2 regions of the Paenibacillus sp. SSG-1 genome follow, and region 2 is predicted to be linked to the other one. Evidence: riboswitches for the same ligand, from Rfam matches in the RefSeq annotation. Region 2 holds a riboswitch; the other holds the start of a gene.
What was found. Region 2 has a riboswitch for FMN ahead of BCV73_RS22020 (DMT family transporter). Riboswitches for the same ligand answer to the same signal wherever they lie in the genome.
Positions count from the first base shown of each region.

Region 1 (3,943 bases), 940 kb from region 2:
TTTTGTTGAGCTGCATGTGCTGGAATCGGTGGCGGCTGAGAAAAAGGTGAAGGTCAACATTTTGCTCCGCGTCACACCAGGGGTTGAAGCTCATACGCATGAATATATTTCAACCGGCCAAACCGACTCGAAATTCGGTTTCGACATCGGTAACGGCTCTGCGTTTGAAGCAGTCAAAGCAGCTGCCGCTCAGGAGCATCTGGAGCTTCTCGGCGTACATTCCCATATCGGGTCGCAGATCTTCGAGGTCGACGGATTTCAGATGGCGGTTCAGCGTGTAGCCGAATTTGCCAAGAGTGTCAAAGAACAGCTGGGCGTGCAGTTCAAAGTAGTGAACCTCGGCGGAGGCTTTGGCATCCGTTACGTTGAAGGCGACACGCCGCTTGAAGTCAGCCAGTACGTGAAGGCGATTACCGACGCGGTGAAAACGCATTTTGCCGAGTGGGGAAGCGAGCTGCCGGAAATTTGGGTGGAACCGGGCCGCAGCATCGTGGGCGATGCGGGGACAACCTTGTACACCGTCGGCACCAGCAAGGATATTCCGGGTGTGCGCAAGTACGTGGCCGTGGATGGCGGCATGACGGACAACCCGCGCCCGGCGCTGTACGAGTCGAAGTATGAGGCCATGCTGGCCAACCGTGCCAACGACAAGCCGGAAGAAACCGTGTCCATAGCCGGCAAATGCTGCGAGAGCGGCGATATGCTGATTTGGGATGCAGAGCTTCCGAAAGTCAATAACGGTGACCTGCTCGCCGTTTCGTGCACAGGGGCCTACAATTATTCGATGGCGAGCAACTACAACCGGATCCGCAAACCGGCGGTCGTGTTCGTGAACCAAGGTCAAAGCGACCTGGTCGTTCGCCGCGAGAGCCTTCAGGATATCATCGGCCACGATGTCATTCCTGAGCGGATCGCAAAGCAGGCTGTGCTTAAGTAAGGAGATGCATTAAGGGGGCAGGCGCTGTTCGCCAGCGCCTCTGGTAAATGAATTGGTGCGCAGTATAAAGGATCATCTCTGTATTGGGGAATGCAGAGGGGTCCTTTTGCGCGTTTATAGAACGAGGAGAAATGCGGAATTATTTTGCTTCGCCCGGGATTTCATAGTAAACTAGAAGATGTCTGTTAACACTCAGGAAAGACATGAAAGGAGTCATTGACATAATGGCCAAGCAAGCAAAAATCACTCTTGAAAACGGCGGCGAAGTGCTGCTCGATCTGTTTGAAAAAGACGCTCCGAACACGGTGGCGAACTTTGAAAAACTGGCAAACTCCGGTTTTTACAACGGTCTGGTGTTCCACCGCGTCATTCCGGGATTCGTTGCGCAGGGCGGATGCCCGAACGGCACCGGTACCGGCGGCCCTGGCTACACAATCAACTGCGAAATCAACCCGAACAAACACGAGCGCGGATCGCTGGCGATGGCACATGCCGGCCGCAACACCGGCGGAAGCCAGTTCTACATCTGCTACCAGCCGCAGCCGCATCTCGACGGACAGCATACCGTATTCGGCAAAGTGACGAAGGGCATGGAATACGTCGACGCGTTCCAAGGCCGCGACGTGATGAAGACGGTCGAAGTATACGAAGCTTAATCTGCGAGTCGCGCACGATTTATCAGCCGCTTTCCCTGTTTCAAAGAGGGACAAGCGGCTTTTTGTTCAGGGCCGGGAAAAGGGGCGTATTGATTTTTTGCCGAGGCAGTGTTAACATTTCCTAGTATAGATGGGGCTTCCACTAGGCAGCCATTCCATCTGACAATTGCATATTGATATTGGTTTTATCCTTCGGGGCAGGGTGAAATTCCCTACCGGCGGTGATGACGCGGCAGCCGATCAGTTCTGGCGCCCGTCTCAGTCCGTGACCCGGACGCTTCGTTTGACGATTAGCGTACGGTGGACCTGGTGCAAATCCGGGACCGACAGTATAGTCTGGATGGGAGAAGGAGAGAAAGCGTGCACTTCAGTTCGGAGTGCAGCTGTCCAATAAGATGTCACGTGTACGTGGTTGTTTTCACATAGTAGAAGGTTGTCCCTGGAGGGACGGCTTCTGTTTACTGATGACTTTACGTTACCGATGACTTATTTGGCTGATCCTGATTTTTGGGATTCTGCAGCCTTATTGGAGTGTATCTGACTTGTCTTTCACAGCCCCGAGGATGGTTTAAGCCATCCCGGGGCTTTTTGCTTTTTTACAAAGACCTAGGGATCCCTGGAGAGTACCGGTTTGAACAGCGCGGAGCCAAAGCTGTGCATGGTATAGTGATTTACCATGGAAATTCCAACATGCGAAGTATCCGCAAAGCGCTCGAAGCCGAGACTTAGCTTTGAGGGGATGTCCCGATTCCGAACAAGGGGGGAGATGAATGGACGGCATCATCAACGATGAATTTTATATGGCGCTTGCGCTCGATATGGCGGAGCGGGCACAGGGTCAGACCGGAATCAATCCGGTTGTCGGCTGCGTTGTCGTTAAAGACGGGGCTATGGTTGGGCTTGGAACGCATTTGCAGCGGGGAACCGCTCATGCGGAAGTACATGCGCTGAATATGGCGGGTGACCGTGCGGAAGGGAGTACGGTCTATGTAACGCTGGAGCCCTGCAGCCATTACGGAAAAACGCCGCCATGCAGCGAACGCCTCATACGCGAGAAGGTGAAGCGGGTCGTCGTGGCCTGCGAAGACCCCAACCCCCAGGTGGCGGGCAGAGGAATCGATCTGCTCCGCCGAAGCGGGATTGAGGTGGAGGTTGGGCTGCTCGGTGACAGGTCCCGCCGCTTGAACGAAAAGTTTATCAAGTATATTACAACCGGGCTTCCCTATTTGACGGTCAAGACAGCAAGCACGCTGGACGGGCGCATCGCGGCCGAATCGGGAGACAGTAAATGGATCACGAACGAAGCGGCCCGGGAGCAGGTTCATACGCTCCGCCACCGGCATCAAGGGATTATGGTTGGTGTAAATACGGTGATCGCGGACAATCCGCAGCTGACCACCCGGCTGCAGGGCGCCATCGGTCTGAATCCTGTGCGGATCATCGTCGATTCCTTACTGCGGATACCGCTTGAGTCGAAGGTGGTTCGGGATGGAGCTGCGCCGACCGTCATTTTGACGACGGAACGCGCCGATCTGGATAAGGCGGAAGCCCTTAAGAAGATCGGCGTAGAAACGATCCGCTGCGGATCAGGCCCGCAGGTCGATCTTCGCCTGGCGATGCAGGAGCTGGGCAAACGTGAGATCGGTTCGATTCTGGTGGAAGGCGGCGGCCGGCTGAACGGTGCCTTGCTGGAGACCCGGCTGATCGACCGGATCGTGCTCTATTTCGCACCGAAAATCGTTGGAGGTCCGGCGGCCCCCGTCAACTTCTCGCTGCGTGGCGCCGACAAGATGGCGGACGCCGTCCGGCTGGAAGACGTAGAGACCGAAGTGCTCGGGGATAACGTCTGTATCAGCGGAAAGCCGGTTTGGCCGGCATGACCTGATCCGGAAAAACGATACTTAACTTTTTAAGGCTGCACACGGTTAACGATATGAATCGTATGAAATACTTCTTTACAGGACAGAAAGGAGCGGTTGCGATGTTTACCGGTTTGGTTGAAGAGGTCGGCGTCATGCGGGGTGTCTCCAGCAAAGGGGAAGCGATGATCCTGCATATTGAGGCCTCCCGGATTATGGGCGATCTCAAAATCGGGGACAGCGTCTCAGTCAATGGCGTCTGCCTCACGGCTGTCGAGATTGGAGCCCGTTCGTTCGCGGTGGACGTCATGCCGCAAACGTACCGCCACTCCAACTTGAAATCGCTGGGGGCCGGAAGCCGGGTGAATTTGGAGCGCGCCATGCAGGTGGGTGCCCGCTTCGGCGGACATATCGTGCAGGGACATGCCGACGGGACGGGGACGATCCGGGCGATGGACCGGGATCAGAATGCGGTGTTGATCGAAGTGGAG
Region 1 is NZ_MBRK01000001.1:3,811,855-3,815,797, reverse strand. It holds gene lysA (diaminopimelate decarboxylase) at 1-937, shown strand, start outside; gene BCV73_RS17625 (peptidylprolyl isomerase) at 1,162-1,593, shown strand; FMN riboswitch at 1,778-1,949, shown strand; gene ribD (bifunctional diaminohydroxyphosphoribosylaminopyrimidine deaminase/5-amino-6-(5-phosphoribosylamino)uracil reductase RibD) at 2,364-3,473, shown strand; gene BCV73_RS17615 (riboflavin synthase) at 3,575-3,943, shown strand, end outside.
Region 1: linked by a shared signal. The riboswitch ahead of ribD (bifunctional diaminohydroxyphosphoribosylaminopyrimidine deaminase/5-amino-6-(5-phosphoribosylamino)uracil reductase RibD) and the one ahead of BCV73_RS22020 (DMT family transporter) in region 2 are both predicted to bind FMN.

Region 2 (3,943 bases):
TATCCGGCATTGGCCAAGGTCCAGCTGAAGGCGGCCATTACAACCGCGAATGTGGTCTACTTAGACAATGCCGCGACACAAAACCAGGTGGATTCGGCTGCGGCTGAACTCGGCAGCGCCGTAACCACCTTCCAGAAGAAGCTGATCACGCTGGTACCTGGAGCGGTGCAGATTACGGTGCAGGATTTGTCCATCCTCGCCAAGTACTACGGCATCCAGTCGACGGATCCCAACTGGAGCCGCGTTGCTCCGGCGGACCTGTTCAGCGAAGGCGAAATTTCGATCCGTTCGCTGGCTGCGGTAGCGCAGATGATCATCGGCAGCTGGTACGCGAAGTAAGGGGATAGAGAACCGGATGGTCCTCAAGCCCGGCTCATACGCAGTACCATGTCTCGCATGATTCATGCGGGGATTGGGACCGTATCGGGATGGATATCATCCAATGGATATGGTCGTAAGCAGCATTAGAAATCAACTGCTTGGAAAAGGATACAATCGCAGGAGCGGTGCAGGCTGCTCCTGCGATTTTCAATTCATGGAAAGAGGGCTGGACGTATGCCACGAAAACAATCTACCCGCTATGCCGCATGGGCCGTAGCCATTTGTGTCGGACTCATCGGATCAGGAACCCCCGCAAACGCTGCGGTTTCAGAAGTACGCACGGCTGGCAGCTCCCCGGTTGCCGCGGCCTCCCCGGCTATTGCGGTAACCACCGCCGCTGCGGAAGCACCTTCCTTGTCACTGGGGGTAACTTCCAATGGCTCCAAGGTGACGGTCACGGTGACCGGCGAGCGACTGAAGGACTTGTATGCGTATGAGCTGACGCTCAGCTTTGACCCGGCGAAGCTGGCTTACCGCACCGCATCCACGGGGACATCCGGCTTTTCGGTCGAACCAATTGTCCAAAACAACGAAATCCGCCTAGCCCACACCAAAGTAGGAAAAACAGCCGGAGACAGCGGCAAGCTCCAGCTCGCCGTCATTGAGTTTACGGCGCTGAGGACGGCTTCGTCCCGGGTGGCCGTGGAGAGCGCCAAATTGGTGGATTCCGCTCTCCGCTCATCCGAGATAACCGTCAAGCCGGAAATCACGGTCCAGCCGGGCAAAGCGGAAGGAACGCCGGGCACTTTCCGGGATATCCGCGGCCACTGGGCGGAGCAGCCAATTCAGAATGCGGTCCAGCAGGGATGGGTCAGCGGATATCCCGACGGCACGTTTCAGCCGGGCAAGGAAGTGACCCGGGCGGAGTTCGCCAGCATGATGATGCGTGCGGTCTCGATGGGTCAGACGGCCAACTCGCAGGCGCTGGCTTTTTCCGATGCGAAGAAGATTCCGGCTTGGGCGCTGTCTTCTGTCCAAGATGCGGTGTCGCACGGCATCATGAACGGTTATGCCGACGGCACGTTTGGCCCAAGCCGGCTCATTACCCGGGCCGAAATGGCGGCGATGACCGTCAGGGCGCTCGGTACCGGAACACCGGGAGGTGCGGGAAGTTTGAATTTTGCCGACCGCGGTCAAATTCCGGCCTGGGCCAAGCCGTATATCGCATCAGTGGTGGAGAAAGGAATCATGCACGGAAGAGCGGGCAGCCTGTTCGCCCCGAACGCGCACGCAACGCGGGCTGAAGCGGTGGCCGTGATCCTGTCGGTGCTTGAACAGCGATAAGTGCTGCCGCGAGTCCGTTCAGTGCTTGCTACAGGCTCATCAATGCCTGCCGTCTGTCATTTTAAATGGCTGCTGATATACCGAAAAATGTCCATCTCCAGCCCCATATCCAAATTTTTAATCCATGGAAATAAAAAGCTATTAAAAAACTGAAACACTTTTGGATACATTTATGCTATAATGATGAAAACAATGTAAGTTGCATGAAAAAAATAAAAATAAATGAATATGGATCTTCGGGGTAAGGTGAAATTCCTGACCGGCGGTGAGCGTTCTCTTCTCATGATGAAGACGGCGTCAAGCCCGCGACTCGCAGCTTTAGCAATAAGGCGGCGACTGACCTGGTGGAAATCCAGGGCCGACGGTAAAGTCCGGATGGGAGAAGATCAAAGAATAGGCATGTGCGAAATTTTGACATTTCCGCAAGCTTATTTGATCAACCCCCGATGTGTCGATTGATGTCGATCTCGGGGGTTTTCCAATGTTGACTCCGTATTCAGGGATAGGGGAACTGGAGTATGGAAAATGTAAGCAGCAATATCAAGGTCCGGCCCGCGGCAAGCGGGAAGGCCGAACGCAGCAAATCCGGCTTTTGGCTGGTCGTGCTGGGTGCAGCATTGTGGGGAGCGGATCCGCTGTTCCGGATCATTTTGCTCAAAGAACATATGACGGCAACGCAGATCGTGCTCATCGAGCATATTTTGCTGGTGCTGTTCGTCGCACCGATGCTGTGGAAACATCGGAGCGAGTTGAAAGGCCTGAAACTGCGCCATGTCGGCGCGCTGCTTTTCCTGTCGTGGGGCGGCTCGGCTATTGCAACCATCCTGTTTACGCAGGGGCTGTCCTCCGGGAACTTGAACGCGGTCGTTCTGCTGCAGAAGCTGCAGCCGATCTTCGCCATTCTTATGGCCAAACTGCTGCTGCGTGAGAAGCTTCCGAAGCATTTCACCTGGCTGTTCATCGTGGCGCTGGCCGGAACGTATTTGTTGACCTTTGGCTTCACGTTTCCGTTCGGGCATGTGAATGATTTCGTCAAAGTCGGCAGCTTGTTCTCGCTGGGTGCCGCGGCACTGTGGGGCGGTTCCACGGTCATGGGTCGTCTGATGGTCGGAAAAATGGAGTATGAGACGGTGACTTCGCTGCGTTTCATTCTGGCGCTGCCGCTGCTGATCGGGATTACCATCAATCAGGGAGATCCTTGGCAGGTGCATACCGACGGGGGAACGCTGGCTGCAGTGTCGATCAACATGCTGGGGCAGGCGCTTCTGCCGGGACTGTTCAGCTTGATGGTGTACTATAAAGGGCTGACAACGACGAAAGCATCGGTGGCGACGCTGGCGGAACTGAGCTTCCCGATGGTGAGCGTGCTGATCAACTGGATCGTATTTCATCAGGTCGTGACGCCAACACAAGCGGTCGGATTTATCCTGATCTGGGCGGCGCTGTTCATGATTTCCCGCAAGAGCGCGGCTTAAAGCTTGCAAGCAGCCAGTCCAGGATTTGAAGACGCAATTTTATATAGGTTTGAAAAGCGGTTCCTGCTGATGGCAGGGGCCGTTTTTTTATTTGGAAGGAAGGGCAAACCGTACGAAGGATTTCAGTAACTTTTTTTCAGCACATTTAAAAAATAAATCAGTCATCATTTCCAAGCGATCCCTCATACATTTTACGGAAAGCGCTTGCAGAACACGTTTTAGCCGCATGAGTCCGTCAGCCCGCTCCGTACTTTTTCGTGAAGGGGTATGCGGTTTCCTCGGAATGAAGAGGTTTGATTTCTTCGGATCCATGGGGCACGAACCTTCCGATCTGAAGACGTGAAATCTGCATCACGCTTGCATGTATATAAAATGAGCTAAAGGCGAAGTGCTGTCCCTGTCTTAGTTCAATTTATGTAGATGTGAATTGGAGGAAATGGGGGAGTTTACATGAAGCTGAAATTAGCTTCCAAGCCGCTCATGGCCCTTTTCGTGGCGGCGACCGTGATGATCGCGGGCTGCCAGACCGTGCAGCCGCCTTCCGCAACGGGAACGACGACGCCGCCGGCGCAAGGGGAAACCAAGCCGGCCGATCAGGGAGAAAAAGCCACGGAGCCGGCGACGACCGAGCCCGCGGCGAACCAGCCAGCAACGAGCGGAGACGCCAAAGAAACGCCGAGAAATGAAACCCTTTACATTAACGGAATTCAATGGGGGCCGCCATCCAACTTCAACCTGCTGAGCGGCAATCCGGCCTTCCCGATCAACTATGGTAACTCGAGAGAGCTGGTCTACGAGACGCT
Region 2 is NZ_MBRK01000001.1:4,756,217-4,760,159, reverse strand. It holds gene BCV73_RS22030 (DUF6359 domain-containing protein) at 1-339, shown strand, start outside; gene BCV73_RS22025 (S-layer homology domain-containing protein) at 556-1,665, shown strand; FMN riboswitch at 1,894-2,056, shown strand; gene BCV73_RS22020 (DMT family transporter) at 2,184-3,140, shown strand; gene BCV73_RS22015 (ABC transporter substrate-binding protein) at 3,591-3,943, shown strand, end outside.